DNA from 3 places in the Bacillus sp. iso_77 genome. Region 2 is predicted to be linked to each of the others. Evidence: riboswitches for the same ligand, from Rfam matches in the RefSeq annotation. Region 2 holds a riboswitch; each other region holds the start of a gene.
The links. A riboswitch is a leader RNA that binds a small molecule or an ion and turns the genes downstream of it on or off. The one in region 2 is predicted to bind S-adenosylmethionine.
Positions count from the first base shown of each region.

Region 1: another riboswitch for S-adenosylmethionine. It lies ahead of AC0VYC_RS18265 (5-methyltetrahydropteroyltriglutamate--homocysteine S-methyltransferase); the one in region 2 lies ahead of metK (methionine adenosyltransferase).
Region 3: another riboswitch for S-adenosylmethionine. It lies ahead of AC0VYC_RS15215 (methionine ABC transporter ATP-binding protein); the one in region 2 lies ahead of metK (methionine adenosyltransferase).

Region 1 covers NZ_CM149683.1:3,541,199-3,552,015, forward strand. The annotation lists gene garR (2-hydroxy-3-oxopropionate reductase) at 1-725, shown strand, start outside; gene AC0VYC_RS18255 (four-carbon acid sugar kinase family protein) at 732-2,153, shown strand; gene AC0VYC_RS18260 (gluconate:H+ symporter) at 2,204-3,523, shown strand; SAM riboswitch class I at 3,605-3,717, shown strand; gene AC0VYC_RS18265 (5-methyltetrahydropteroyltriglutamate--homocysteine S-methyltransferase) at 3,805-4,929, shown strand; gene AC0VYC_RS18270 (glycoside hydrolase family 1 protein) at 4,984-6,402, opposite strand; gene AC0VYC_RS18275 (beta-glucoside-specific PTS transporter subunit IIABC) at 6,374-8,281, opposite strand; gene licT (BglG family transcription antiterminator LicT) at 8,607-9,440, opposite strand; gene AC0VYC_RS18285 (YwqG family protein) at 9,665-10,480, opposite strand; gene AC0VYC_RS18290 (methyl-accepting chemotaxis protein) at 10,654-10,817, opposite strand, start outside.
Region 2 covers NZ_CM149683.1:2,709,698-2,720,514, forward strand. The annotation lists gene asnB (asparagine synthase (glutamine-hydrolyzing)) at 1-1,074, opposite strand, end outside; gene metK (methionine adenosyltransferase) at 1,223-2,425, opposite strand; SAM riboswitch class I at 2,621-2,755, opposite strand; gene pckA (phosphoenolpyruvate carboxykinase (ATP)) at 2,982-4,568, shown strand; gene AC0VYC_RS13885 (DUF2584 domain-containing protein) at 4,608-4,850, opposite strand; gene AC0VYC_RS13890 (alpha/beta hydrolase family protein) at 4,890-5,684, opposite strand; gene AC0VYC_RS13895 (phytoene desaturase family protein) at 5,711-7,192, opposite strand; gene AC0VYC_RS13900 (glycosyltransferase family 2 protein) at 7,189-8,316, opposite strand; gene AC0VYC_RS13905 (lysophospholipid acyltransferase family protein) at 8,301-9,047, opposite strand; gene AC0VYC_RS13910 (carotenoid biosynthesis protein) at 9,016-9,744, opposite strand; gene AC0VYC_RS13915 (ABC transporter substrate-binding protein) at 9,918-10,817, shown strand, end outside.
Region 3 covers NZ_CM149683.1:2,929,576-2,940,392, forward strand. The annotation lists gene sufB (Fe-S cluster assembly protein SufB) at 1-581, opposite strand, end outside; gene sufU (Fe-S cluster assembly sulfur transfer protein SufU) at 599-1,045, opposite strand; gene AC0VYC_RS15180 (cysteine desulfurase) at 1,035-2,255, opposite strand; gene sufD (Fe-S cluster assembly protein SufD) at 2,255-3,568, opposite strand; gene sufC (Fe-S cluster assembly ATPase SufC) at 3,587-4,372, opposite strand; gene AC0VYC_RS15195 (YuzK family famiily protein) at 4,584-4,721, opposite strand; gene AC0VYC_RS15200 (carboxymuconolactone decarboxylase family protein) at 4,937-5,305, opposite strand; gene metQ (methionine ABC transporter substrate-binding lipoprotein MetQ) at 5,615-6,436, opposite strand; gene AC0VYC_RS15210 (methionine ABC transporter permease) at 6,451-7,119, opposite strand; gene AC0VYC_RS15215 (methionine ABC transporter ATP-binding protein) at 7,112-8,137, opposite strand; SAM riboswitch class I at 8,293-8,401, opposite strand; gene AC0VYC_RS15220 (SCP2 sterol-binding domain-containing protein) at 8,504-8,845, opposite strand; gene AC0VYC_RS15225 (thioredoxin family protein) at 8,966-9,268, opposite strand; gene AC0VYC_RS15230 (toprim domain-containing protein) at 9,280-9,624, opposite strand; gene AC0VYC_RS15235 (YusG family protein) at 9,752-9,988, opposite strand; gene gcvH (glycine cleavage system protein GcvH) at 10,033-10,416, opposite strand; gene AC0VYC_RS15245 (arsenate reductase family protein) at 10,483-10,817, opposite strand, start outside.

The DNA.
Region 1 (10,817 bases), 830 kb from region 2:
CTGAAAGCGATATCATAATCACGATGCTTCCAAAAGGTGAGCATGTAGAAGCAGTTGTAGCAGGTGAACAAGGCATATTGGCTACAGCAAGACCTGGCACGATTATTATAGATATGAGCTCTATTTCACCTGTTACTTCTAGAGCATTAGCGGCACTGGCAAAACAGCATCAGGTCGAATTTATCGATGCTCCTGTCAGTGGCGGAGAGCCAAAGGCGATAGACGGGACACTTGCGATTATGGCGGGCGGAGAAAAAGAGATTTTTGAACAAGTAAAGGATGTCCTCTATGCCATGGGCACAGATGTCGTATTAGTTGGATCAAATGGAAGCGGGACAACCGCAAAGCTTGCGAATCAAATCATCGTCAACTTAAATATCGCTGCCATGTCCGAGGCACTCGTCCTTGCCGCTAAGTCTGGCATTGCGATTGATAAAATGTATGAAGCCATCCGAGGTGGACTGGCAGGAAGTGCTGTACTCGATGCGAAGGTTCCTCTCATTTTAGAACGAAACTTTGAGCCTGGCGGACGTATTGACATCAACTTAAAGGATTTAACCAATGTCATGGAAACTGCCCACGATATCGGCGTTCCTCTCCCGCTTTCTAGTCAGCTGCTGGAAATCTTCCACGCCCTCAAAGCGGACGGAAAGTCTGGACTTGATCACGGCGGAATCGTTCAATATTACGAAAAAATGGCTCATGTTGAAGTGAAGAAAGGATGAGGTTCTATGAAACAAAGCATTGAGTTACTAAATGCCATTCCGAAAGCGGATTCAGACCGCATTCAATCAGCATACGAACAAGCACTAAACCATTTTCACCATAAAGTGATTGTATTAGACGATGACCCAACAGGCATTCAAACCGTACACGGCGTCTCTGTTTTCACCGATTGGTCAGAGAAAAGCATTGAAGCTGGTTTTCTTGAAGACAGCCGTATGTTCTTTATCTTAACCAACTCTCGCAGTATGACAGAGAAAGAAACGGCGGTTCTTCATGAAACGATCGCATCAACGATTGTGAAAACGGCTGAACGGCTTGATCAAGATTTCATCATTGTCAGCCGGGGGGACTCCACCCTGCGTGGACACTTCCCGCTAGAGACTGACATTCTCAGAACGACCATTGAACAGCAAAGCTCCCGCCAATTTGACGGCGAAATCCTTCTTCCCTTTTTTAAAGAAGGCGGCCGCTTTACGATTGGCAATATTCACTACGTACAGGAAGGTCACGAATTAATTCCTGCTGGTGACACAGAATTTGCATTGGATCGTACATTCGGATTTCAATCTTCTCACCTCGGAGAATGGATCGAAGAGAAATCAAACGGATCGTTCACTAAGGAAAACACTACTTATATTTCTTTAGAAGATATCCGGGCTTTACGTAATGAACAAATCAAGGATCAGCTGATGACCGTGAAGGATTTTCAAAAAGTGGTTGTAAATGCAGTGGACTATGACGATGTCAAAGTCTTTGTCATTGCCCTCATAGATGCCATCAAAGCAGGTCAGCACTTTCTATTTAGAAGTGCGGCAGCTCTCACAAAAGTGCTTGGCGGTGTTGAGGATCAAGCACTATTAACTAGACAAGACTTAATACAGGAAGAAAGCACGCACGGTGGCCTCATCATGGTCGGTTCCCATGTCAAAAAAACAACCGAACAATTGCGAGCGCTGCAGCAAAATAAAGACATTGCATTTATTGAATTTGATACACACCTCGTGTTAGAACCTGAAGCATTTCAAGAGGAAATTGACCGCGTGATTCAACAAACTGAACGGCTTTTAACAACCGGGCAATCGGTTGCTGTTTATACAAGGAGAGAACGGCTTGATCTTGGGGACGATCGTCAAGAGGAAGAATTGAAACTGTCTGTTCAGATTAGTGATGCTGTGACAAGCATTGTTCAGCGCCTCTCCATTCGCCCTAAGTACCTCATTGCCAAAGGTGGAATCACCTCTAGCGATATTGGAACAAGAGGACTCAGCGTCAAACGTGCGACCGTCGCAGGTCAAATCAGACCAGGTATTCCCGTTTGGCAAACAGGAGAAGAAAGCAAATTCCCATTTATGTCTTATGTGATTTTCCCGGGAAATGTTGGCTCAAAGGATACGTTAAAAGAAGCAGTAGACATACTTGAAGGATAAAGCAGAGGGGGCGTTCACGCTCCCTTATGCAGCACAAAGGAGGAAAGATCATGTCGTTAGTTTTTATCGGACTTGGCGTTTTGTTATTACTTTTACTCATGGTTGTCTTTAAGTTAAACGCTTTCATTTCGTTGATTATTGTCTCTTTAATCGTTGCCGTTTTAGAAGGCATGTCACCACTTGAAGCGATTGCTTCAGTCGAAAAAGGGCTTGGAAGTACACTCGGCCATCTGGCGTTGGTTCTTGGCTTTGGAGCGATGCTTGGTAAATTGATGGCTGATTCTGGCGGTGCTCAGCGTATTGCCATGACACTCATCGACCGCTTTGGTATCGGGAAAATCCAATGGGCGACGATGCTGACTGGATTTGTTATCGGAATTGCTCTATTTTATGAAACCGGATTCATTATTCTTATTCCATTAGTCTTTACCATTGCTCAAGCCGCAAGACTTCCTGTGTTGTATGTGGGAATGCCGCTCGTCGCTGCACTCATTACAACACATGGCTTCCTCCCTCCTCACCCAGGGCCGACAGCCATTGCCAATGTATTTCAAGCCAACATGGGACAAACCTTATTGGTTGGAATTATTTTAGCCATTCCTGCTGTTTTAGTAGGCGGACTTTTGTTTACGAAACTATTTAAGAAAGATCAACTGCATGCACACATTCCAAAGGACTTGTTTAATCCAAAGGAATTTACAGAAGAGGAAATGCCAAGCTTCGGCATTAGTATTTTCACCGCTATTTTACCTGTATTGCTCATGACATTCAGAGCATGTTTAGAAATTTTCTTCCCGTCCTCCCCGCTGCTACCGGCGGCTGAGTTTTTAGGTGAGCCGGCGATTGCCCTATTAATCTCTGTGCTGCTTGCCATCTACACATTTGGTCTTGGCAGAGGAAAGAGCATGCAGGACGTCATGAAATCGATTAAGGATTCAATTGGCTCCATTGCGATGATTCTATTGATCATTGCAGGCGGCGGTGCTTTTAAACAGGTTCTCATTGACAGCGGTGTTGATCAATACATTGCAGGGATTATGCAAGGAAGCACACTGTCTCCTCTGCTCCTCACTTGGCTGATTGCAGCTGTCCTTCGTGTCTCTTTAGGGTCAGCGACTGTCGCGGGTCTCACAGCAGCTGGCATTTCTGCACCGCTGATTGGTTTGACGGGAGTCAGCCCAGAATTAATGGTAATTGCAACAGGCGCCGGCAGTATTACATTCTCTCACGTGAATGATGCGGGTTTCTGGATTTACAAAGAATACTTTAATCTGTCGATGGCTCAAACTTTTAAAACTTGGACATTGATGGTGACTGTTCTTTCACTTGTTGGATTAGCTGGTGTTCTCGTCGCTGATTTGTTTATGTAGGAAAATAAATAGGAAAAACCATTGACTTTTTCTCAAAAAGATTGAATAATTGTGTTTATTAAGAAAATTAAATCAAAGGTAACCTTATTAAGAGTGGTGGAGGGACTGGCCCTGTGAAACCCGGCAACCGCTGTTCCTAGGAACAGAATGGTGCTAATTCCTTAAACAAGCTGATGCTTGTTTGAAGATAAGGCAGAGATCTCACAGTATATGATGCTCTTCCTTATCCAAGGAAGAGCTTTTTTATTTGATTTATAACCTGAAGAAAGAAGGGATTCAACATGACACAAGTACAAACCATTGGTAAGAAAACGACAAAGCCGCCATTTCGCGCAGATCAAGTAGGGAGTTTACTTCGTTCTGAACGCATCAAAGAAGCCCGCAAGCAAAAAGCAGACGGTACACTCACAGCAGAGCAGCTCCGACAAATTGAAAATGAAGAAATTACTCGTATTGTCGAGAAGCAAAAGGAGATTGGATTAGAGGTTGTCACAGATGGAGAGTTCAGACGTGCTTGGTGGCATTTTGACTTTCTAGAAGGGCTAGATGGGGTCGAAGGATTTGAAGCAGACCAAGGCATTCAATTCCACAATACGACAACAAAAGCCAGAGGCATCAAAGTAACAGGTAAGATTGATTTTACTGATCATCCAATGCTGGAGGATTATCGCTTCCTTCACAGCATCGCGGGTGATCATACGGCTAAAATGACGATTCCAAGTCCGAATATGCTCTTTTTCCGTGGAAAGCTTGAAGAAGGTGTGTACGACAGCTTAGATGATTTTCACCATGACGTGGCACAGGCTTATAAAAAAGCCATCCGTGCTTTTTATGATGCAGGCTGCCGTTATCTACAGCTGGATGATACAGCATGGGCCGTGTTCTTTTCTGAAAAAGGACATGAACAAATCAAAGCTTTTGGCCGCGAGGAAGATGAACTGCGTGAATCGTTTGCGAAAACAATCAATGAAGCGGTTGCCGATCGACCAGATGATTTAGTGATCACCATGCACATTTGCCGTGGTAACTTTAAATCAACTTGGGCAGCCGAAGGTGGTTATGAGGCAGCGGCAGAAACGATTTTTGCCGGTCTGGATTTGGATGGTCTCTTCTTAGAATTCGACGATGACCGTTCTGGCGGATTCGAACCCCTTCGTTATGTGAAAAATTCAAACCTTCAAATCGTACTAGGTCTTGTCACTTCAAAGTATGGGGAACTTGAACCCGTTGATCAGATCAAAAGAAGAATCGAGGAAGCGGCACAATATGTGGACATCAACCAAATCTGTTTGAGCCCACAATGTGGATTCGCCTCAACAGAGGAAGGCAATTTGTTAACAGAAGAACAGCAATGGGAAAAGCTGCGTCATGTGATTGAGATTGCGGATCAAGTGTGGACATCATAGTCCACTCACAATAAAAAGAGACAAACCGTTTGATCAGCGGTTTGTCTCTCTTTTTTATGCGTCTAAATGCTTTCCATTTGTCGCAATCACTTGTTTATACCAATCAAAGCTTTTCTTTTTCTTTCTATCTAATGTACCGTTGCCTTCATTGTCGCGGTCGACATAAATGAAGCCGTAGCGTTTTTTCATTTCAGCTGTTGATGCACTGACAAGATCAATTGGGCCCCAGCTTGTATAGCCGATCAGATCAACGCCGTCTGCGATCGCTTCTCTTGCCTCAAGCAAATGACTTCTGAGGTAATCAATTCGGTAATCGTCTTGAATGGAGCCGTCTTCTTCTACTTGATCCACAGCACCCAATCCATTTTCTACGATAAACAATGGTTTTTGGTAGCGGTCATATAGTTGGTTTAGTGTTGTACGAAGTCCTTTTGGATCAATTTGCCAGCCCCAATCACTTGCTTCTAGATAAGGGTTTTTCACGCCTTCAAATAGGTTGCCACCAGTCACTTGTCCAAGTACCTCTGGATCTGTACTTGTCACAAAACTCATATAATAGCTGAAGCCAATATAGTCGACTGTATGGTTTCTTAGAATGTCTTCGTCACCGTCTTGGAATTCAATGTTGATGTTATTTTCCAGGAAATAACGTTTCATGTATCCAGGGTAATAGCCTCTTGCCTGTACATCTGAGAAGAACAATGTTTTACGATCTTGATCAATCGCAGCAAACATATCTTCAGGTCTTGAGCTGTACGGATATGTGGTCATCGCTGCAATCATACATCCGATTTTCGCATCTGGAATGATTTCGTGTCCTGCTTTAACAGCTAGAGCACTTGCAACAAACTGATGATGCGCTGCTTGATATTGAATGCTTTTCTCGTCTTCGCCTTCTTCAAATACAAGGCCACCCCCTGTGAAAGGAGCATGTAAGACGACGTTAATTTCATTGAAGGTCATCCAATATTTTACTTTATCTTTAAAGCGAGTGAACAATGTTTTAGCGTATGTTTCATAAAGACCCACAAGCTTACGGTTTCTCCAACCGCCGTAGTTTTTCACAAGTGCAAGCGGCATTTCATAGTGAGAGATCGTGACAACTGGCTCAATTCCATGCTTATGCAGTTCATCAAATACTTTTTCATAGAAAGCGAGGCCCGCTTCATTCGGTTCCGCATCGTCGCCATTTGGGAAAATACGTGGCCAAGAAATGGATAGTCTGAAGCACTTGAATCCCATTTCTGCAAACAGGGCAATATCTTCTTTGTAACGATGATAGAAGTCGATCGCATCATGATATAAGTTAAGGTCCTTCATTGATTCATCGAATGGGTGCATAATACCGTGTGGTGATACATCCGCTGTTGATAAGCCTTTTCCATCTTTGTTATAAGCACCTTCAATTTGGTTGGCGGCTACTGCGCCGCCCCATAAGAAACCTTTAGGAAATGTTTTTTCTAAATTGGTCATGTTGAATGCCCTCCTCATTTTCTTCTACACTGACTGTAAGCAATGTCTCTTTTACTGTAATCGCCCCATCTGTTTTCGCATCAACTTGTGCATAATCATTTGTGTTGGTGACGATAATTGGCGTTGTTACATCATAGCCTTCTTGCTGAATGCCCTTGATATCAAATTCAACTAGCAGATCTCCTGCTTGAACGAGATCACCTGACTGCACATGACTTGTGAAATGTTTACCGCCAAGTTTTACTGTATCAATCCCCACATGGATGAGAAGCTCTGTGCCTTGATCACTCTTTAAACCAATGGCATGTTTCGTTTGGAAAATGGTTTCAACTTTGCCGTTGAACGGTGCTACTACACGTCCAACTGTTGGGACAATGGCTGTTCCTTTACCCATGATTTCATTAGAGAATGTTGCATCATTTACTTGATTGAGCGGCTTTAGTTGACCTTCAAGCGGGCTTTGTACCACTTCATTTTGAAGCGCTACTGTGTCTTTCTTTTCTTCTGGTTTGTCTGCTTTTGTATCATCTTTCACTGGTACATCTTTGAAACCTAGAACAAGTGTCATGATGGTTGCTACAACAAAGCCGATCACTAATCCAATGATGGAGTAAACAAATGTCGGTCCAATGAACGTTGGGAGACCTGGAAGACCTGCTGATCCTGATATCACATATGACTTTACTTTGAAGATAGACATGAACACGCCGCCTGCTGCTGCACCAATGAGGGCTGCAAGGAACGGTTTTTTCAATCGCATGTTCACACCATACATAGCAGGTTCAGTAATACCCATTAACGCAGTGATACTTGTAGACATCGCCAATGATTTGAATGTTTTGTTTTTTGATCTTAAGAAGACACCGAATGCTGCGCCTGCTTGTGCCATATTCGCTACAAACATCATTGGAAGAATGAAGTCAAAACCGTTTAATGTAATGTTGTTGATCATGATTGGAAGTAGTGCATAGTGCATGCCCGTAATGATCAATGGTGACATAAAGCCACCGATTAAGAGTCCGGCCAAAATACCTGCATGTTTGAACAATAAATCAATTCCACCTGAAAGGCCATTTCCGATAATACCACCAAGCGGTCCAACCGCGATGAGCATAACTGGTACCACGACAAGAAGTGTAACTGTTGGAACAAGAATGATTTTTAGTGATTTCGGACTATATTTTTCCGCGAATCTTTCAACATATGAGCCGAGCCAGATCGTGAGTAGAATTGGAATCACCGATGAAGAGTACACAACGGCAACCACTGGCAAGCCTAGAAATTCTGTATTTCCTGCGCCTAGTAAAGCCGTTAACTGCGGGTGCAGTGCGGCTGCTGCAATGGCAGCGGCGATATACTGATTTGTGCCAATTTTTTTGGCTACGCTTACAGCAAGCAGAATCGGTAAGAAGTAAAAGGCTCCGTCTCCGATAGCTGTTAAAATCGCATATGTGCTGCTTTTATCTGAGATCCATTGGAACGTCAGCATTAATGCCAAGATCCCTTTGATCATACCAGCTCCAGCGATGGCTGGAAGAATCGGTGTGAAGACACCAGAGATAAAATCGAAAAGTTTAGAAATCACATTTTGTTTTGAAGCTTCTTCTGAACCGCCTGATTTCACATCGGCTGATAACCCAGAATCAGCAATCATTGCTTGATAGACGTTTGATACGTCGTTGCCAATAATGACATGGTATTGACCGCCGCTTTGATTCACGCCCATGACGCCGTCTGTTGATTGCAGCTTCTCTTTATCCGCTTTGCTTTCATCGTATAGGTTGAAGCGGAGCCTTGTCATACAATGCGTGACTTGCTTTACATTCTTTTCACCGCCGACAAGCTCTAGAACTTCTTTTGCTGTTTGTTTGTGGTTCATTGTGTTACCCTCCAATCGTTGATTTCATCTTGATATAGAAAAAACCTAAACATCCATTAATGCCCGAAAAATAGCGATTCAGACATTAATCGATATTTAGGTTTTGCCTGCTTAACCAGTAACAATCCTTCATAGCGATTGATCGTTATTCAATTTTATAAGCCTTTAGATACAAAAAAACCTAAATCATGCCTTATCAAAGATAGGGACAATGATTTAGGTTTTGCCTGCTTGACCAGTAACAATCCTAAAAGATTGTGGGTTATTAAGTTTATAGTTATAAATTAGCATGTTAATTTTGATATGTCAACGCTTTCTTTTTGATTTATTTTCTTTTTATGACTCGATCGATGTGCAAAGTTAAGTATAACATCTCATCTTCTATGAGACTTCGGTTGTATTCTTTTTGAACATAGTCATTAATTTTCTCCGCACATTGAAAAGCGGCTGTATTTTTTTCCTTTACCACTTCATACAGAAACTCATTTTGATTTTCCATTTGTGTTTCGTTAAACAGACGCTGTCCAAAAAACTTCAAATGCGTGACAAAACGGAAATAATTTAATGATTCTTCGTCCAAATCAATTTGGAAATGATACTTTACGATGTTCAAAATATCTTGAATCAGTTTTGTAATTTGAATGACATTCGGCATTTCCTCATTCAGTTCTGCATTGACAATATGCATCGCAATAAAGCCTGCTTCATCCTCGGGAAGATGGATGTTGAGCTTGTCCTGTATGATCCGAATCGCTTCTACACCACACATGAATTCCTCTTTGTACAGCCGTTTGATTTCCCAAAGCAAGGCATTTTTAATGTCCATTCCTTTTTGATGACGTTCAATAGCAAAGGTAATATGATCCGTTAACGTGACATAGATGCTGTCATTTAAATTTTTGTTAAGGGTCGTTCTCGCGTGATCGATAATTGCCTCACACACTTGCATATACTCGATCGGAATATCATAAAGCAGGGTTTTGAATTTTTCTGATATATCTTTATTTTGAATGGAAAATACTTTTTCGATACGTTCTTCGTCAATCGGGTCTCCGCTTTTCTTTTGAAACGCAATCCCTCTGCCCATAATGACCAGCTCATGCTGCTCGTCATCATACGCACTGACCACATTATTGTTGATTACTTTCGAAATGATCAATTGATCCCCCCCAGTACATTCCGCTTTTTCGAGCATTTCATTGTTGATTGATATGTCATTTTATTATTATTTTCAAAAAAGAGGACTTTAAGATGATTTTACATTTTTTTTTGATACGGTCAACTAGAAAGAATGACATATTACCTCTCAGAAATGACGATTTAGGGGCAATAAGGCTAAAAATAGACAAAAAACACTCTTCAAAAAGAGTGTTTTTTACAAAATTAGGAGCAATCCCAGTTATAGACGACATTTTCGAAATGTTTTCGTTTGAGGTCTTCTGGTTTGATAAAAAAGTTAGCAATGCCGCAATCTCCCCACAACATGTCCACTTCATCATCTGAGTCAATTTGCAATAATAGCACAGTATGTTCTTGGTCTACATAGGTACGCGGGTCTTCTTGTGTAAAACCTGGGTATCCGCCAACTTTATGGCCAAAACCACTTGCTGTCTCATAAAATTCATCTAGCAATTGATCTGCTTCATCACCATCAATACCAACAGCATCTTCGAATAGATCCCAGCTTTGCTTTCCTGTGACTTTTTCAAAGCGGAAATCTCCTACACTGATCGTTTCGCTTGATAATTCACCTGTAATCGCACCTTCCTTCGTAACTGGAAAATAAAAATCGTCAGGAATTTTCACGAATGAAAAATCAGTCAATAAGTCTTCTTCAGCTAAGAAAGGTTCCTCAATAAATTTGATCCGAAAATCTTTTTGCTCTGTTTTTTGGTCAATATTCATCCCATAAAGATCATCATGTACAGAAATAAACACTTGCAAAAGTCCTGTTTCTGGGTAATCTTTCAGCTTTGGCAGCTGGCCGAAATTGATTTGTGCCAGCAGCTTCATAGGATGGCCTTCTCCATCAACGGGATATTCGTCGTTTTTTGGGAAATAAGGATCACCTGCTATTTTGCTGTCATATGGTCCTGTTTTTCCTTGTTTTATCTGTAATTGAATCAGTGGTTTTTCAGTTTGATCTAACGATGGACGGTAAGGCGCAAGTACTTCTTGCAGCTTTGCTGATTGTGTCAAGATGGTCTTCCTCCTTATGAATAGGTCTAATGATCAAAACAGGTCTATCTTTTTCTATCATACAGAAGTGTAACTTCCCTGTCAGTGAAAAACCCGTCAATATCATGACAAAAAACTCACTTCAACACGTTAAAAAACCTCCGATACAGCTGGAGGTTTTGTGATTCGTTTATTTATTTCACTTGATAATTCACTAAGTCTGTTGCCAATGTTTTCATCGTTTCGTTCGTTTCGTGCAGCCCCTCAATAATTTTTGTGAAAGTGCCAACGAGTTCTGCTTGATGTTCAGAAGAAGCCACGATTTGTGCTATTTCTTCTTCCATTCCTTTGATAGAGC
Region 2 (10,817 bases):
AACTGTGACTTGTTTTTTCGCTTCTTTTGCCACGAAATACAATGGAATCGCCGCTGGATCAGCCAAAGGATCATCTAAATGCCAGACGATCTTTGGAAGCTCATTCATATATTCCTCAGGAGAAATCACAGCACTAAAGTTTTGCAATCCCAGCTTATCAGCTGTTTCTTTTGCTACATTTACCTCACTGAATCCATCCTGCTGGAAACCAACAGAGAATGTCTTCAGTTCAGGGTGAAATTCCTTTGCGACCGACACGATGAAAGAAGAATCGATCCCGCCTGATAGGAATGAACCAACAGGCACATCACTTCTCATGTGGACTTTTACAGAATCATAGATAGCATCACGTACTTCTTCTACTAATTTCTGCTCTTGTGTTTGTTCAGGTTTGAATTGAACTTTCCAGTAAGTCTTAAATGCAATGTCTTGGCCTGGACGCAGTGTAAACTGATGACCTGGCTCGACTTTGTGCACTTTTTGATCAAGTGTATTTGGCTCAGGAACGAACTGAAAAGACATGTACTGCTGCAAAGCAGTCTCATCAAATAAAATGTTCTCATTCACAGCCATTAAGCTTTTGCGTTCAGAAGCAAAGTACACTTGGTCATCCAATTGTGTAAAATAGAGCGGTTTAATGCCGAAAGGATCTCTTGCGCCATATAATAACTGCGCTTCTTTATCCCAAATTAAAAATGCAAACATCCCGCGAAGCTTCGATGCCGCTTCTTCTTTATAGTGGCGATATGTGGCAAGAAGGACTTCCGTATCAGAATCTGTGCTGAACGTATAGCCTTTTTTCACAAGCTCTTCTTTCAGCTCCACATAGTTATAAATTTCTCCGTTGAAAATAATCCAATATTTTTCATCTTCATAAGAAAGCGGCTGCTTTCCGTGTTCAACATCTATAATACTTAAACGTCTAAATCCAAATCCTACATGCTCATCATGAAAGTACCCCTCATCATCCGGACCTCGATGAACGATGAGACGATTCATTTGCTTAATTAACTCTTCCTGCTCAGTAGTTTCGGACAATGGACGGTGATTAAATACACCAACAAACCCACACATATTATTGCCTCCACGTTATGTTATTTCTTAAAAGTAGACCTATAATTAGACAGTATTTTGTCCAATTTTGTTTCACATTTTTACGCTTTTTGTAGAATTTTTTTTAATCAAAAGGAAAACCGCTTAAAATAAGCGGTTTTGTATGTTGTTATTCTCCTAATGCTTCCTTGCGAAGCGTGTCGGCTTTATCCGTTTTTTCCCATGGAAGATCCAAGTCATGACGGCCAAAGTGTCCGTATGCAGCGGTTTGTTTATAGATCGGACGACGTAAGTCAAGCATTTTAATAATGCCAGCTGGACGAAGATCAAAGTTTGCACGTACCACTTCAATTAATTTCTCTTCAGAGGCTTTTCCTGTTCCAAATGTATCAATTGAAATGGAGACAGGCTGTGCAACACCAATTGCATAAGCAAGCTGTACTTCACATGAATCTGCAAGACCAGCTGCTACGATGTTTTTCGCTACATAGCGAGCCGCATATGCTGCAGAACGGTCAACCTTCGTTGCATCCTTACCAGAGAAAGCACCGCCACCGTGACGAGCATACCCGCCATAAGTATCAACGATGATTTTACGTCCAGTTAAACCAGCATCCCCTTGAGGTCCACCGATAACAAAGCGGCCTGTTGGGTTGATGAAGTATTTTGTTTCTTCATCGATCAGTTCACTTGGAACGACAGGGCGGATGACATGCTCTTTTAAGTCGCTTTGAATTTGTTCAAGCGTCACTTCTGGTGCATGCTGTGTAGAAATAACCACCGTATCAATACGAACTGGTTTGTTTTGTTCATCATATTCAACTGTTACTTGAGTTTTTCCGTCTGGACGAAGGTATGCAAGTGTTTCATTCTTGCGTACTTCTGTTAAACGGCGAGATAATTTATGTGCAAGAGAAATCGGCAGTGGCATAAGCTCTTCAGTTTCGTTGTTTGCAAAACCAAACATCAGACCTTGGTCACCTGCACCGATTGCATCAATTTCTTCTTCAGTCATTGTTCCTTCACGTGCTTCAAGCGCTTTGTCTACACCTTGCGCAATATCAGCAGACTGTTCATCAATTGATGTAAGAACCGCACATGTTTCCGCATCAAAACCATATTTCGCACGTGTGTAGCCAATTTCCTTAATCGTGTCACGCACCGTCTTTGGAATGTCGACATAAGTAGACGTTGTAATCTCACCGCTTACTAATACGAGACCGGTTGTTACAGAAGTTTCACAGGCAACACGTGCATTTGGATCTTTCTTTAAAATTTCATCCAAAATGCTGTCTGAAATTTGATCACAGATTTTATCTGGATGTCCTTCGGTCACTGATTCTGAAGTAAATAAACGACGATTTTGACTCATAATGGCTATTTCCTCCTGTACAAGACCACATCATCCCAAGATGAGGCCTCCAATATGATACGGAACTCGTTCCCTCTTATATTTCAACATGTTTATATTAGAGATGTTATTGGCAATTTGTTCATATGATATCCCAAAAATAAAAAAACCATTTCCTTCATTGCGAGGAAAGGGTCTGAGATCGCATGCCTTTCACTCTTATCGCTCAAGGTGTTCTTGTACCTTGCATCAGGTTAGCACCTTGGTTTCTCAGCATGTTCATGCCTTTTTCATAAGAAACCGGTTGCTGGGCTTCATCGGGCCTGTCCCTCCACCAACTCGGGATAAGAGTATCCGTTCAATAAGATATCTTATCTTAAACCCTTGCGTCATGTCAATGGTTCATAGGAATTATCTCCCCTTTTTTTCACCTCATCATTAGCATCACCAAAAAGCATATTTTCATAGCAGAAATGAAAAAACACACACAAAAATGTTTAAATAGTATAGACTATTATTATCAATGTGTTATACTAATCAAAACAAACAAATTCAACGGTAAAGGAAGGGTTTTTTTATGAACTCAGTGGATTTAAAAGAAGATTTGCAGTCATTGCTCTCATTAGAAAATACGCACCAAAATTTATCTGTTCCGAAACTTGTTGAAAAGATTTTGGCACGTAATGAAGGCGTTTTAACTTCAACTGGTGCTGTCCGCGCCACAACGGGTGCCTACACTGGACGTTCGCCTAAAGATAAATTCATCGTAAAAGAAGAAAACTCTGAACATAAAATTGATTGGGGTCAAGTCAATCAGCCGATCTCGAAAGAGGCATTTGATCGTTTATATACAAAGGTTGTGTCATACTTAAAAGAACGTGATGAACTATTTGTCTTTGATGGTTTTGCAGGTGCTGACGAAAAATACCGTATGCCAATTACAGTTGTAAATGAATTCGCTTGGCACAATCTCTTTGCAAAGCAGCTATTCATCAGACCTGATGGATCAACACCATCATCAAACGAAAAACCTTTCACCATCTTATCTGCACCTCACTTTAAAGCAGATCCTGAAACAGATGGCACAAACTCTGAAACGTTTATTATCGTTTCTTTTGAAAAACGGACGATTCTGATCGGTGGAACAGAATATGCAGGAGAGATGAAAAAATCCATTTTCTCTGTTATGAACTACCTGCTTCCTGAACAAGATATTTTATCAATGCACTGCTCTGCTAACGTCGGTCAAGAAGGCGATGTTGCTTTATTTTTCGGCCTTTCAGGTACTGGAAAAACGACGCTTTCTGCAAGTGCAAGCCGCAAGCTGATTGGAGACGATGAGCATGGCTGGTCTAACACAGGTGTCTTCAATATTGAAGGCGGATGCTATGCAAAATGTGTGAACTTAAGTGAAGAAAAAGAACCACAAATTTACAAAGCCATCAGCTTCGGATCAGTGCTTGAAAATGTAGTACTTGATGAAGAAACACGTGAAGCAGATTATGATGACACATTCTTTACTGAAAATACACGTGCGGCTTACCCAATCGAAATGATTGATAACATCGTGAAACCAAGTATTGCAGGTCACCCATCTGCCATCGTCTTTTTAACAGCTGATGCATTCGGCGTTTTACCTCCAATCAGCCGTTTAACGAAAGAACAAGCCATGTACCACTTCTTGAGCGGTTACACAAGTAAATTAGCGGGAACTGAGCGTGGCGTGACGTCACCAGAAACAACGTTCTCTACTTGCTTTGGTTCACCATTCTTACCACTTCCTGCTCATGTCTATGCTGAAATGCTTGGTAAAAAAATCGATGAGCACGGCGCAAAAGTATTCCTTGTGAATACAGGCTGGACTGGCGGCGGCTACGGTACGGGCAAACGAATGAATCTTGCTCATACAAGAGCAATGGTGCAGGCAGCGATCGAAGGCGATCTTGACAACGCTGAAATGATCACTGACGACATCTTCGGATTACACATCCCGCTTCATATTCCAGGAGTGCCAGATGAAGTGCTTCAGCCTGCTAAAACATGGGACGATCAAGAGGCTTACAAAGAAAAAGCAAACTTCCTTGCAAATGAATTTAAAAAGAACTTCAAAAAATTCAGCCATGCAGCAAGTGATATTGAAGCAAAAGGCGGACCACTCGTCTAATCAAAAGGAAAAAGCTGAGGGAATGATCCCTCAGCTTTTTTAGTTCGTTGAATGTAATGACACAAGACGGTACGTCACCTTCGTGACATTGTCTGTGAGCTCCAGCTTTTCAACATGTGCTGTCCCTGTTTTTTCTCCGTCTTTCGTTTTACGCACCTCAAGCGGAATATTTAATGGATAAATGCGGTACCCTTCCTTCATGAGCTCAAACACATTTTCTTCAATTCTTGTCTCTTTTCCTTTTGTGACAATCATTGTATTAAATTCAACAGGCATTCCCATAATGAAAATCCCCCTACTTTCTATATTTCTTTCTACCGTTTATTTTACCACATTTCCGCCTTTTCGGCTGTGCATCCATGTCGTCAACCGTCTGACAATCTCCCGGTTATGCTGTGGCGGGAAATAATGATGATATCCGTGAAAATACCATGTTTCCACAGACTTGCCATGCTGACGCAGGGCATCTTCTAATAAATACGCATGCTCAATGGATACATTCTCATCCAGCTCCCCATGAATGATTAGGACAGGTGCTTCAATTTGGTGCACATGATTCAAAGGCGTTCTAGCCTCATATGCTTCTGGTACCTTATGCGGAGGACCTCCTATCACACGCTTCATCATTCTTCTCATATCCACACGTTCTTCATAGGTGAGCTTCATATCACTTACGCCTCCCCATGTCACAAAGGAAGCGGCCTCATGCTTCATTTCAACAGCGGTCCATATGCCCATAATTCCGCCGCGGGAAAAACCAAAGATATGAATGCGCTCCTGCTTCACCTTTTGATGATGTTTCAACAGCTGAAATGCAGCAAATGCATCTTTCCGATCTTCTCCGGCAAAATCCTCGTTCCCTTCGCCTCCTTGATTCCCTCGGTAGAAGGGCGCAAAGACGACAAACCCTTGCGCAGCAAATTGCACAATTCGGCCAGGTCTAACCATTCCCACATTTTTAATGCCGCCCCGTAAATATAAAAAACCGTCATAGAGACCTTCTCCGGCCGGTTCAGCGAGCAGCCCCTTCATCCGAAGTCCATCGGCCTCATATGTCACTGTATATAAGTGAATATGCGGATGTGGCGACGGGAACCTTCTCTTTTCCACAATCACTTGAATTCTCTCCTTTTCATTCGGTGTTACGTTAAATGCTTGATAATGGCCTCTGCGACGAGCTGGCCTGATTTTGTCACCATCGGAGTGCCGCCGCCTGGATGACTTGTGCCACCAACAAACCAAAGTCCTTCAATATCCTTTGATTGATTATTGATGCGAAAAAATGCCTGCTTGAATGAGTTTGACGACATGCCATAAATGGCCCCATGATACGCTCCCGTTTTTTGCTGCAAATCAAGCGGGGTTTGTACCGCTTCAAATTCTACAAGCTGGTCAAGATCAAAGAGACCCTTTTCCTTTAGTTTTGTTTTCATATGCTGGCCATATGTCTCCTTTAGCATGTCCCAATTTTGCTCTTTTGTCACATATGGCGCATTGGCCAATACAAACAAGTTACTTCTTCCTGGTCCTCCGCTTAAAGCTGGCTCTGAATGACCTGAATAACAGATGTAAAGCGTCGGATCATGAGGAAGCTGTTTTTTTTGAAAAATATCCTTGAATTCTTGTTCATAATTCTCTGGAAAAAACACGTTGTGATGAGACAGTTGTTCATAGACTTTAGGGACGCCCAACAAAAGAACAAAACCTGATAACGATGGCTCAATGTTTGCCAGTTTTTGATTTCCAAAGCTCGGGCGGTCTTCTTCATCAATTAATTGGCGATAAACAGTCAGTGCATCTGCCCCCGCAATGACTTGATCTGCTTCATATATCTGCTGATCCGTTTCAACTCCTTGGATTCGTTTATTCTTTACATGAATCTTTTTGACCGATTCATTGAGATGAATTTGGACACCCAATTCCTTTGCCAGTGTCTCAAATGCCTCAACTAAACGATACGTACCGCCCTTAATACCATAAATGCCTTTTTCTCCTTCTAAATAAGCCATCATATTAAAAATAGCAGGAGCCTCGTATGGAGAAGAGCCAATGTAAGTCGCATACCGGCCAAACATCGCCAATGTATGAGGATGACGAAAATATTGACGCAGCAAGCGCTGAACAGATGTAAAAGGTTTCACAGCAAGAAGGGCTTTCATTAGCTTGACATCCGCTTTATCCTTCCAGGTCAATAACAAACGATTTAAAAACTGATCCTCTGCCATTTGAAAAAGCTTCTTCGATTCCTGTAAAAATGCCCGGTATTGCTTTGCATCCTCTGGACTAAAAACTGCAATTTGTGATTCCATTTGCTCAATATCTGGCGTAAACTCGACCGTATGTCCATCTGAAAAAACGTTTTTAGTAAGGGGGAAAATCGGATAAAACGTCACATAATCCTCCATTCGTCTATGACAGGAGGTAAATACTTCCTCAAAATACGCCTTCATTGTAATGGTACTCGGTCCTAAATCAAAAGAGTAGCCAGACGCTTGATGGCGTTGTAATTTCCCGCCTAAAGAAGCTTCTTTTTCTAAAATGGTGACCTGGAAACCGCGTGACTGTAAGCGAATCGCAGCCGATAACCCGCCAAGTCCGCCGCCAATAATGATCACTTTTTTCATTCGTACCTTCTTCCTTTCCATTCATAGCCTTCTTTTTTCAGCCCAATTTTCATAGAAGCAAAACCAATGGCAATCAGGCTCATGATACTGACAGGCAATAAAAAGGCCATCGTAGACGTTCTTCCATTTTCGATATCAATGACCGCTTTAATGGATACACCCAGCCCGTAGCAAAGAAGGGCTAAACAGAGATTGACCACATCAAAATGAATCAGTGCGATCATAAAGCAGATAACAGGAACTACATAAAGGACGGAGTATAAACAAAAGACACTGCTTAACAAAGCAATGTTTCGATTCACTCCCGGGAACAAATTTTTCCGATATCCTTCCCATACTTCCTGTCCACTCTCATACATTCTCATGTAGACAAAAGAATGAATACTTGCCAGTGTGAACGGAAAGCCCTTCGCTTTCACTCGTTTAGCCAAAGCCATATCATCCACAAGAGAATCCTTGATCGCTTCATGACCACCTATTTCGTGATAACAGTTCTTTTCAATGGCAATAAAGCCGCCATGTGCTGCGGCAAAAGCAGGATGTTGAGATGTTCTGACCCACTTCACTGGCAGATGACAGCCAATCGTAAACATCATCATAGGAACGACAAGATGCTCAAAAGGCGTTCCCGTTTTTTGCTCTGGGAAACCTGAAAGCATGCCCGTTTTTTGTATGCATAACTGCTTGTACACCGCTTCAATAGCTCCTTGTTTTAAGCGGACATCTGCATCTAAAAATAACAGCCAATCAGAAGATGCTGCCTCAGCAAGCTGGGAACAAGCATATGATTTTCCAAGCCAGCCGCGCTTCAATACTTGACCTGACTGCACGCGAATCCATGGATATGTCTCTGCGAAGCCCTCTGCAATCATTCTCGTTTGATCTGTCGAGTGATCATCCAGCACGATCAACTCTTTTGGATGGAGACGCTGATCAACAATCGACTGAAGGCAGGCTTCCAGCCGTTTTTCTTCATTTCTCGCTGGAATGAGGATCGATAATGAAATGGGTTCATCAGGTGAAAGAGATGCTGGCTTGAGTACAGGAAATTGCTTCATATTCCAAATCGTAAACATCAATTGGCAGAGCAGCAAAACACTGATGACAATTAAGAAGACCGCCATGTTTTCACCCACTTTTTAAAGGAATCAAACGCATCACTAGTTGACCGGCTTGTCCTTGTCACCTGCCTAAATTGTTCGTTTGTTGAAAAATCTGGATCAGCAATAACCTGTGCTTGATGTGCGTTTAACTGTGTTTCAAGCAGGTCTCCGAGTAAACTTGTTACTTCCTTACTCCGAAGTGATCCGCCAGCTACTAGGACATCTTCTCCAAACTCAACCGATACCGTCGGTTTTTGAAATTGATTAAATGTATAATGCAGCGTCACAGGTTTGATGACGACCTGCTCAAATTGCCTGACTAAAAAAGAAGCTCCGCCTTCCAGTTCAAGCGGCCTTATGTCTTGGTGCATAATTTTCCCCTGCGGGAAGAGCCACACAGCCCCGCCAGCCTCCATCTTCTCCTTTGCGGTCATTAATGCCTGCTTGACACTTTTCAGCTTCTCTTTATGAACTGGAAATGCACCAAGTTTTTGAAAAAAAGCATATTGCTTCAACTGCTTCTCTTCCATCATCATGGCATGATCCAGCTCAGACATTTGTTCTATTAAAAGAAAAATGATCAGTCCATCCCACCATGAACTGTGATTAGCAAGATAAAGAACAGGATGCTTCTCCTTTGGGTCAACCGTACCTTTCATCATGACACAGCGAAAATGTTTGTTCAGTAAATATCGTTCAAGATAAAAATAAAAGAGTCGTCTAAACGATCGGTTTTTGTCGCTTTCTTTCAAATCGAACCCTTCCTTCACACAAGATGACAATGATCATTGCTAAATAAAAAATGACATCCAGCCCGCCCTTTAATGCTAAAAGACCAAAGAAGAACACCATGGCCTGATAAATACGCCCATTCCAGCGTAATGCCTGCTGATCAATTGATACGAGCGGGAACAGAAATGAAAGTCCTGCTCCAATGATACCCCAGCTGACAAAATTCTCAAAAGGGATACCAAAGAAACCTCCGCCGTCATACCACACCCAAAACTTTCGTTCAGCCGCTACCGGATCTAATATGAGATCAAGCAGTACAATCCATATACCCGTTTCGACGGCTCGTTTCCACTTCGATTGTTGTCTTGATAAAAAAAGACTATTTAAAAACACACCAACCCATGCAAAAGCGATCGTCAAAGGCACTCCCGCCACAAGAAATCCAAGCGTCGGATAATAATCATAGGCCCCAAATGGAAAATCAGTTGTGATCCCCACCCATTCAACTGTAAACGTCAACACACCCACAATGGCTGCTCTTACGATCACAAAGCTCCATGCCCCGTAAATATTTCGGCCAATCTCAATGACGCAGCAGGCGTAAAGCACAAGAAAGATACCATTCGCAAACTGAAGCCATGCCGGCACTTCAAAAAAGACCATTAAAATAAGACCTACTACATACCAACCAACAAATACCCAACTCAATCTATACACGAAACCGCTCCTTTATTTCTGCCAAATTCAAGAAAGCATTCATGCTTCTAGTATAGAAAAAAAGACACGTTCTATAAATAAACAATGCGCTTCTTATTTCATCTAGGCACTCACCAAAAATCCCTTTTGACATACTTTAATTAGTGATCTAGAACAAAGGAGGCGAATTACTCTTGAATCGTTCCATTAAAGTCAGACTGGCATTCATATTCGTTGTCCTGCTCTTTATTCCATTTGTCGCCTGTAAAAAAGACCAAGAGCAGACCGTACAAGTAGCCGAGGTGACCCATTCGGTCTTTTATGCACCGCTTTATGTCGCCCTTTCCGAAGGATTTTTCAAAGATGAAGGCTTAGAGGTTGAATTAAAAACCACTTGGGGCGGCGATAAAACAATGACAGCTCTCTTATCCGGCGGCGCTGATATCGCTCTGACCGGATCTGAATCTTCTATTTATGTGGAAGCACAAGACACGAAAGACTCTGTCATGAACTTTGCACAGCTGACACAAACAGACGGTACATTTCTTGTTTCAAGGGAAAAAATCAATCAATTTTCTTGGGATCAATTGAAAGGAAAAGACTTTCTCGGACAACGGAAAGGCGGCATGCCGCAAATGGTCGGTGAATATGTCCTGAAAAAAGAAGGCATTGATTTGAAACAAGATCTTCGCATGATTCAAAATATTGATTTTGCCAACATTTCAGGTGCTTTTTCCTCTGGAACTGGCGATTTTGTGCAGTTATTCGAACCGACAGCTTCCTTAATTGAAAAAGAAGGCAAAGGGTACATTACCGCCTCCTTTGGTGAGGCTTCCGGCAAGGTGCCTTATACCACCTTTATGGCAAAGAAGAGTTACTTAGAAGAAAACAAAGAGACAGCTGAAGCCTTTACTCGTGCCATTTACAAAGCGCAAAAATGGGTCAAAGCAAAGAGTCCAGAGGAGATTGCCAAGACAATCCAATCTCAATTTCCTGATACAGACCTTGATGTCTTATCAACAGCTATCAAACGCTACAAACAGCAGAACTCCTATGCAACAGATCCTCTTCTAAATGAAGAGGAATGGAACAAA
Region 3 (10,817 bases), 220 kb from region 2:
ACTTTTACGCCTTTTGGTACGTAGATGAATGAACCACCAGACCATACAGCCGAGTTAAGCGCAGCAAATTTGTTGTCAGTCGGAGGAATGACTTTTGCCCAGTGCTCACGGAAGATGTCTTCGTTCTCTTTTAATGCACTGTCTGTATCTTTAAACACAATGCCTAGATCTTCAAGATCTTGCTTCATGTTGTGATACACAACTTCAGATTCATACTGAGCAGATACACCTGCTAAGTACTTTTGCTCTGCTTCAGGGATTCCAAGCTTATCAAAGGTTTGTTTGATTTCTTCTGGTACTTCATCCCAAGAACGCTCAGAGCGTTCTGATGGTTTTACGTAGTACGTAATTTCATCAAAGTTTAATGCATTTAAATCTCCGCCCCATTGTGGCATCGGCATGTTGTAAAAGTGCTCAAGAGATTTCAAACGGAAGTCGAGCATCCACTGAGGCTCTTCTTTCATACGAGAAATTTCTTCAACGATCTCTTTTGTCAGTCCGCGCTCTGAACGGAAAATGGAAACGTCTTTATCAGAAAAGCCGTATTTATATTCACCAACATCTGGCATTTTTTTAGCCATCCATTTTCACTCCAATCTTATGATTTGCCGTTATCTTCGGCAGATGCGCCTTTTTCAAGCGCCTTCCAGGATAATGTTGCACATTTGATGCGCGCTGGGAATTTTGCGACTCCCTGCAGCGCCTCAATGTCACCAAGATCAATGGAATCGTCGTATTCTTTTCCTAGCATCATATCGGAGAAAATCTGAGACATTTTCAAAGCTGTTTCAATATCTTTCCCTTTAATCGCCTGCGTCATCATAGAGGCAGATGCCATCGAAATCGAGCATCCTTCTCCTTCAAATTTCGCATCGATGACTTTTTCGTCTTCGATTTTCATCGTGAGACGAATGCGGTCACCACACGTAGGGTTGTTCATATCGACGACAATGCTGTCGTTTAACACACCTTTGTTTCTCGGATTTTTATAATGATCCATAATCACTTGTCTGTACAGTGTGTCTAAGTTTACATTAAAAGACATTCGTAAAATACTCCTTTGTCTTACGGAGCGCTGCCATGAGCTCGTCAATCTCCTCTTCTGTATTGTACAGATAGAAGCTTGCTCTTGCAGTCGCTGATACACCAAGCCATTTCATGAGCGGCTGTGCACAGTGATGTCCAGCACGAATGGCGACACCTTCCGTATCTAGAACAGTTGAGGCATCATGAGGATGGACGTCGTCCAAGTTAAACGTCACAAGTCCAGCTCGGTGCTGCGGTCCGTAAACCGTGGCACCTTCAAGCTCCTTAAAGCGCTCAAGTGCATAAGTCGCAAGCTGATGCTCGTAACGGCTGACTTCCTCCATTCCGATGTCATTTAAGAAATCAATCGCTTTTCCGAGCCCAATTGCTCCTGCAATAATCGGTGTTCCCGCTTCAAATTTCCACGGCAGCTCTTTCCATGTAGAATCATATAGATCCACAAAGTCGATCATTTCACCGCCAAACTCAGCAGGCTCCATATTATTCAAAAGGTCCTTCTTCCCGTAAAGAACACCAATGCCAGTCGGTCCACACATTTTATGCCCAGAGAAGGCGAAAAAGTCGCAATCCAAGTCCTGAACATCAATTTGCATGTGCGGGGTGCTCTGGGCACCATCGACGACGATAATTGCACCGTGATCGTGAGCAATCTTTGCGATGTCTTTAATTGGGTTGATGGTTCCTAATACGTTTGAAACATGTGTGACAGCAACGATTTTCGTTTGATGTGTGATGGTTTGCTTCACATCTTCAAGCGACAGCGTGCCGTCTTCCTGTAACGGAATATATTTCAATGTGGCGCCAGTTGCTTTTGCTGCCTGCTGCCAAGGGATGATATTCGCATGATGTTCCATATGCGTAATGACGATCTCATCGCCTTCTTTGAGGTTTGCTCTTGCATAGCTGATTGCCACTGTGTTTAGTGCGGTTGTTGTACCTCTAGTAAAAATAATCTCCTGGACAGAAGAAGCACCAATGAATGCTCGAACTTTCTCTCTTGCACCCTCGTATGCGTCCGTTGCTTTTGTGCCAAGGGTATGAACACCCCGGTGGACGTTCGAGTTGTAAGACCGGTAATACTCATTCATTGCATCAATGACAACTCGTGGTTTTTGAGATGTCGCTGCACTGTCCAAATACACCAAATCATGTCCGTTCACTTGCTGATGAAGGATTGGAAACTGCTCACGAACGTCTTTGATATTCATTATTTTACTTTCCTTTCAATCACAGAAACGAGCTGCTTTTTAACTCCTTCAATCGGCAGTTCTTTGACGACTGGATTTAAGAAGCCATAAATGACAAGTCTTTCTGCATCTTCTTTGGAAATCCCACGGCTCATGAGGTAATAAAGTTGAATTGGATCAACACGCCCAACAGAAGCAGCGTGCCCTGCTGTTACATCATCTTCATCGATTAAAAGAATTGGGTTAGCGTCACCGCGTGCTTTCTCACTCAGCATGAGAACACGAGATTCTTGCTCTGCATTTGACTTCGTTGCGCCATGCTCGATTTTACCAATCCCGTTAAAGATAGAAGATGCTTGATCCTTCATGACACCATGCTTCAAGATATACCCTTCAGAGTTTTTACCGAAGTGGATGATGCTTGTTGTGAAGTTTTCCGTTTGATTCCCGCGGCCAACAACAACTGATTTTGTATCACCGAATGTACCGTCGCCCATAAGCTTCGTGATGTTTTCAGACACGACATCTCCATCATTCATCAGACCAAGCGCCCATTCGATTTTACTGTCACGACCATTTGCCATACCACGTCTATTCACATAGACTGTCACACCTTCTGCAAGGTTATCCACTGCACCGTAAGTGACGCGGGCATTTGCACCTGTGAAGACTTCAGACACGATATTGAAGATCGCTTCTTCTGGTGTTGCTGTACTGATGTAGTTTTCTACATATGTCACAGCACTATGATCGTCTGCTACAACGATGACATGGTTGAACAACGTTGTTTCGTCATTTTCATGAAGATAAACGGCTTGAATTGGGGCGTCAAGCTCTACGTTTTTCGGTACATAGAGGAAAGCTCCGCCATTCACTAAAGCAGCATGTAGAGCTGTTAGTTTGTGCTCATCCACTTTCACTGCATCTGTCATGAAATATTTCTTTACTAAGTCTCCATGTTCGCGAATCGCTGTATGGATATCAGTGAAGATCACGCCTTTGTCTTTTGCTTCTGTAGAAAGAGACAAGTATGCTGGCGTTTGATCACGCTGAATGTAGACTGTCTTATCTGTGTCCTCTAAATCAATAAGAGACTTCACTTCTTCAGGAAGCTCTTCTAAAGATCCAAATGGCGCACTTTCGACTGTATGCTGTTTGAAATTGGTTAAATTCCATTTAGAAATATTCGTTTTGTCAGGCTTTGGCATTGGAAGGTCTTCTGCTTTTTCAAGAGCCTGTAAGCGAAGGGAACTCATCCATGCCGGTTCCTGATGCTTCTCGGAGAAGCTTTTGACATAATCTTGATCTACTGATAATTTCGTTTCTAATGTCATCAATAATCCTCCTAACGCTTACGCTTCTTGACCAACAGTTTCGTCTTCAATTCCTAACTCTTTTTTAATCCAGTCATAACCTTCTGCTTCTAGACGCTGCGCGAGTTCTGGTCCGCCAGATTTCACAATACGTCCTTGCATCATGACATGAACATGATCTGGTGTGATGTAGTTCAATAAACGCTGATAGTGAGTGATCATTAAGCAGCCGAAGCTTTCGCCGCGCATTTTATTAATTCCTTTAGAAACAACTTTCAGCGCATCGATATCAAGACCAGAATCGATTTCGTCAAGAATGGCGATTTTTGGTTCAATCATCATTAATTGAAGAATTTCGTTGCGTTTTTTCTCCCCGCCTGAGAAACCTTCGTTTAGGTAGCGTTGTGCCATATCTGGGTCCATTTCAAGGAATTCCATGTTTTCGTCCATTTTGCGGATGAATTTCATGAGAGAGATTTCATCGCCTTCTTCTCTGCGTGCGTTAATAGCCGAACGAAGGAAGTCTGCATTTGTCACACCACTAATTTCAGATGGATATTGCATTGCAAGGAAAAGACCCGCTTGAGCGCGCTCATCTACTTCCATTTCAAGAACATCTTCGCCATCAAGCAAGATGCTGCCTTTTGTCACTTCATACTTAGGGTGGCCCATGATAGCAGCAGATAAAGTAGATTTACCTGTTCCGTTTGGTCCCATTACTGCGTGGAATTCTCCACCTTTTATTTCTAGGTTTACACCTTTTAAGATTTCTTTCCCTTCAATCTCAACGTGCAAGTCCTTAATTGTTAATGTCGAAGCAGTCATATATCGATACCTCCAAAATAATCATTATTCTCAATTTATTCTCATTCTAATTTTATAACAAATTAAAAGTGAATACAACACATTCACGACAAGCGTGAGAGGATGCTCTCAAAATTCTAACAAAAAATACAGGTAGATAAAAGGATTTATGTCGAAAAGACAGTTTTCATAAAGAAAGGACGGGAAACTATTCTCCCCGTCCCTTAGCTATTTAATAGCCTTGTATATTCATTTTTGCGAGCTGCCTTTTCTCATCTCGATAGGACTGCTCTCGTTTATATTCCACTTTCATCCTTAAGTCATGGTCTCTTTCGTACTCTGCATAGCTCATGCCATGAGCTTTATGCATGGCCTTTTCCATCTCGGCGGTATAATCCAATCCCAGTGTACTATGGTCCGAACAAATAATAAACCATTCCCTTCTTTGAGTGTAGCTTCATTGTATCAAAGGCACGCTGCTTCACTCAAAAGGGATATAACACGCTATGCTGGCATATTTTCTCACACAACCGGCTGAGAACGACTCAACTCCCTGAGATGGATAAATACCATCTTATCCTTCCCTTAATGCGTCTGTCCTCCAAATTCATCGATACATTGCTGAACAACTGTGATACCTTGACTTAGCGCAGCACCGCCGCCAAACGCTGTCGCCACACTGACGACCTCCAGCAAATTCTCTTCTGTTGCGCCTTGATCGAGTGCTCCCTTTGTATGATAGATCATGCAATATTCATCCTGTGCATGAATGCTGATGCCGAGGGCAATCATTTGTTTTTCTTTTTGTGTTAATGAATCGCTCTGAAAGCACTGCTCCGTAAATTCATTGAATTTCTTGCCAAACACCGGCATTTTCTTCTGAAATTCACCCATTGCCGTTTTATAATCCGTCAGTGATTGCTGCATCGATCCGCTCATATGTTGTTCATTCATCTTCATTCCATCCCTTCAGGTCATTTGTTCGTTTTTATTATGAGCGAGATTTGAAAAAATACACAAAAAAACCTCGCTTTCATGAAAGCGAGGTTGCAGATGATTGACAAAGGGCTAAAATGATCTTTATTTTAGCCCTTTGTCTTCTTTTTTCAGCGTGATAGAAAACCTTTGCAGTCTAGGAAGGGCGAGTACCGGAGCAGAGCGAATTTGACATTCGTGAGCACCGGAGCGCAGACCTGACAACGAATGCGAGGGTTTGTCTACAAGTTGAAACCTCGCTTTGATGAAAACGAGGTTTACAAGTTGTTATTCAGATACAGGCAATACTGCACCATCATACTTTTTGTCGATGAATTCTTTGATTTTATCAGAGTGAAGAACTTCCATTAATACCTTGATCTTCTCTGATTTTTCGTCACCTTTGCGAACAGCGACGATGTTTGCATATGGGTTATTTTTCGTTTGCTCAAGTTCAATTGAATCTTTTTTCGGATTCAATTTATTTTGGATCGCATAGTTAACGTTGATAAATACTGCATCGCCTTCACTGTTTTCATAAGCTTTCGCTGTTAGTTCAGGAGCGATTTTTTTGAATTTTAGGTTCTTCGGGTTTTCTTTGATGTTTTTGACTGTTGCGTTGATTGTATCTACTTTTGGATCAAGCTTGATCACACCAGCATTTTGTAATAGGGCAAGCATACGTCCTTGCTCAGCTACGTTGTTTGTCATGATGATCGTGCCGCCGTTTGGAATATCTTTTACTGATTTGTATTTCTTAGAGTAGATACCGAAAGGCTCAAGGTGAACGGCACCAGCACTCACTAAGTTGTAATCTTTGTTTGATTTATTTTCTTCGTTTAAGTAAGGGATATGTTGGAAAAAGTTCGCATCCACTTCTTTTTCAGCTAATGCTTTGTTGTACATTTTATAATCGCTCAGTACTTTCACTTTTAGATCGTAGCCTTTTTCTTTTAGAAGTGGTTTTGCTTCTTCAAGAATCTCGGCATGTGGTGTTTTTGAAGCGGCAACCGTGATGGTTTTGTTATCGCTTGCGTTATTTGATGAACCGCACGCAGCTAAAATGCCTGCAAATGCTAGAAATAGTGCACTTAAAATCAATTTCTTCATGAATAATTCCTCCCTTAACGTTTATCAATTTTATTTGTAATCAAATCACCGATTATTTGAATGATAAAGACGATGATCAGAATAAACACAGTGGCTACAAGTGTGACATCTGTATTACCAGATTGGTATCCTTCCACATAAGCAAGGTCACCAAGTCCGCCTGCTCCAATTGCTCCTGCAATCGCAGTAGAGCCAATCAGAGCAATCGCTGTTACGGTAATACCTGAAATAAGGGCTGGCAATGATTCTGGCAGCAATACTTTGAAAATGATTGTTGACGTTTTCGCTCCCATAGATCGTGCTGCTTCAATGACTCCTTTGTCTACTTCACGCAGTGCAATTTCAACAAGACGTGCGTAGAAAGGAGCTGAGCCAATGACAAGGGCTGGTAATGCTGCATTTGGGCCTAATATCGTGCCCATAATTAGTTTAGTAAATCCTAATAATAGAATGATTAATATGATAAAGGGAATCGATCTGAAAATGTTGACGACTGCGCCGATAACAGCATTAATTGGTTTGTTTTCCCACAAACCGCCTTTACTTGTCAAAAAGAGCAGCAGCCCAAGGATGATGCCGATAGCAAAAGCAAACGCTAATGCAATGAGTGTCATATAGACCGTTTCACCCGTCGCGTTCCAAATAACCTCTAGATCAACGTTCGGAAACCATTTCTCAAACATGTGTCATCACCTCGATTTCAACCTGTTTGCTTTGGATATAGGCGATGGCTTTTTCAACTTCGTTCTCGTCTCCATTTATATGGATAAAGAGTGTTCCAAACGCGCCTTCCTGCGTTTGAGAAATCTTTCCTTGCAGGATGTTCACATCGACCTTGAAGGATCGAATGATTTCCGTGATCAGCGGCTGTTCGGCAGAATCTCCGATAAAGGACAACCGGACGACCTGACCTTCTTTTACTCTCTCTAGGACGTGCTCGATCGTTTCTTTTGCTTCTTCTGGTTCAGCAAGCTGTTTCACGAATCGTTTCGTCATTTCTTCTTTCGGCTGTCTGAAGACACGTAATACTTCGCCTTCTTCGACAATACGGCCATTCTCCATCACCGCCACACGGTGACAAATTTTGCGAATGACATGCATTTCATGTGTGATCAATACAATGGTGAGTCCTAGTCGTTTATTAATATCGGCTAAAAGCTCAAGGATGGAATCTGTTGTTTGTGGATCAAGAGCAGATGTCGCTTCGTCACATAGCAGAACTTTTGGGTCATTCGCTAATGCTCTCGCAATCCCTACACGCTGCTTTTGCCCGCCGCTGAGCTGAGAAGGATAGGCATTTTCTTTTCCTTCTAAACCGACCAATTTAATCAGTTCGTTTGCACGAGCTCTCCGTTTTGACGTTGGTACACCTGCGATCTCGAGCGGGAACATAATATTTTGTCTCACTGTTCTTGACCAGAGCAAGTTAAAGTGCTGGAAAATCATGCTGATTTCTTGTCTTGCTTTCCGAAGTTTCGTATTCGATACTTCATTGATTCGGTTGCCTGCCACTTCAACGATTCCTTCTGTTGGCATCTCCAGACCGTTTAATAGGCGAATCAGGGAACTTTTCCCTGCGCCGCTATACCCGATAATTCCGAATATTTCACCTTTATCGATATCCAAGTTGACGTCTTTCACGGCATCAACATTTCCGCTTTTTGAATGATACGTTTTTGATACATTCTGTAAATGGATCACAGTCTGTTCACCTGCTTTCTTGCTGAATCTATAGGTTGCCATCACATACGTTCATTTATTCTTCCGACTGTTATGACGCTAGCCTGACGTAAGGTCAGTAAAAAAGACCTAACTGCAACGCAAGCAGAAAGGCCTTTTATATCAAATACGCCTTTCTCTCATCTTTCAAAGCATTGCGGCTTTGAGTGAATTGGCACCAATTTCAGCTATGCTGACGGTTGCCGGGTTTCATAGGGCACGTCCCTCCACCTCTCTTAATAAGAGAAAATATGTTGTTTTATGTGATGTTCATGTTTTTACTAACGTAGAATATCATGCTATCTGAGATATGTCAACGCTGTAAATCGCTAATTTCCAAGTAAACGACTACGTTATCATTTTTCGAAAAAAACCGTTCGTCAGCCAAAGTACTGCTTCTAGTCGAAGAAGTGCTCGAAATGAGCCTTTCACTTTCACTTGTCCTCTGCTGATCAGCTGCTGTAAGGACATGTCTCCATCTAATAATTGCAAAATCTCTTTTCGCTCACCATAAAAGATGAGATCCGATAACTCAATTGCAGGTAGTTTCTTCACTTCACCACGTTCATCCACAATCAATGTACAAGAGTCCGTTTCCGCCTCAAATGTAATCTTCAAGGATGATGATGAGAGCAACGGCTTTAACAATAATCGCTGCCCTGCACTTCCATGGGCTTTCACATTTTCCACATGTATAACCTCCCTGTCATTTGGTTATACATAACATTTCTCTACAAACATCGGCTTGTCCTTTATAAATAGCTCGACAAATTTTCAAATGAATTGCTTGAAATATGACAAAAAACCGCTTTATTTAGCGGTTTCAATCATTTCGTGAAGATATGGAACGGAGTGAAAGGCATAGCCTTTTTGCACGATTTCACCCTTTTTAAACAGGAGAAAGCAAGGGACACTTTCGATCTCAAATGCTTTCGCAAAACTTGGCGAGTAATTTAAGTTATTCTCATAAAAAGGAACTTCCGGCTGCATGGCATCAACCACTGCCAGCATCTTCTTTGCCAGCTGGCATGTTCCGCAAAATGGTGTATATAAGTACAAAAGAAATAAATCGTCCTCTATCTCCTTGAATTCATGCTCTTCTATCTCTTTCATATACGTCACCCTTATAAATATTTCGAATGAACATCAATGTTTGCAGCTAATAGAATAGATGCAATGTGGGCTGACGGTGAAGCGGCCACTTCGCGGTACGTTCTGTCGACAAAAAGATGCAGTGCTTCAGGGAATTCTTTTCGAAATTGCTTCCGCAGTTTGTCGCCAGCATCGTCACTGTCTGCTAATATGTAAACGTCTTTCCCGAATAAATCGTCCACAAGCTGATCCAGCTTCGATGTACTGATCGTGCCATTGGTGCAAATGATGGTAACAGGTTCACTTATGACTTCTTTTAGCTTCTGTTTATCTGATTTACCTTCTACAATGATGACCTTTTCTATCTCGACATTCATCACGATCACCCGGCCCTTTTGACGTTGATTCACTTCTTCCTTAGATTACAATCTTTCATTCAGGTTGTAAAGATTGGGCAATTGATCAACAAAAAGGCTGCAGCACTCACTGCAGCCTTATCTGTGATCAGCACCAGCCATTTTCATCGTCACAGTCTACATATTTTTCAGTCCCATGGGTCAATGTATCTGACAGACGATAAAAACGGTTTTGATCATAGGAATAACCTGATTTTAATTCATATTGATTTTCACTAATCATCGTGCCAATCTCTTCGTTTTGATGGTAAAGCACCATGCCGCTCTCTTTGAATCGTCCAGTGACATGCTCTGTTATATCCACCTGTTCTTTTTGAAAAGACAAATTGGACACCCCCCATAAAGGTAGAGTGTCCAATTTCACATGAATTAGTCTTCTTTTGTCATTTCTTCATATTGCTCAGCTGTCATTAAGTTCTCGATTTCAGATGCATCCGCTGGCTCTACTACGATCATCCAAGCTTTTTCGTATGGAGAGTCGTTGACGAACTCTGGGCTGTCATCAAGCTCATCGTTTACTTCAACGATTGTGCCGTTAATCGGTGCGTATAGTTCAGAAACTGTTTTGACTGATTCTACACTTCCGAAAGGCTCGTCCGCTGTAATTTTGTCTCCTACTTCAGGAAGCTCAACGAACACGATATCGCCTAGCTCAGATTGAGCAAAATGCGTAATACCGATACGCACCTTATCTCCTTCTACTTTGACCCATTCGTGTTCTTCTGAATAACGTAAATCTTTTGGTGTGCTCATTTCATACCCCTCCAGTCTTTTCTTACAATCTATATTGAAGATACCACAATCTGAATGAAAGTTACATCATTTCCAGACGCTTTTAAATGTATCTTCATTAAATCCAACTGTCACTCGTTTGCCGTCTGTTGTAATTGGACGCTTGATTAGCATTCCGTTAGACGCAAGTAATTCAAGCTGCTCGTCCTCTGACATTGCAGGAAGTTTATCTTTCAGCTGCAGCTCTCTGTATTTCTGACCGCTCGTATTAAAAAATTTCTTCAGCTCTAAACCGCTTTTTTCGTAAAGGGCTTTTAATGTTTCTTTATCAGGCGTCTCTTCGACGATATGTATGCTGTTGATGTCTTTATTGTGTTCTTCCAGCCATTTCTTTGCTTTTCGGCATGTACCGCAAGATGGGT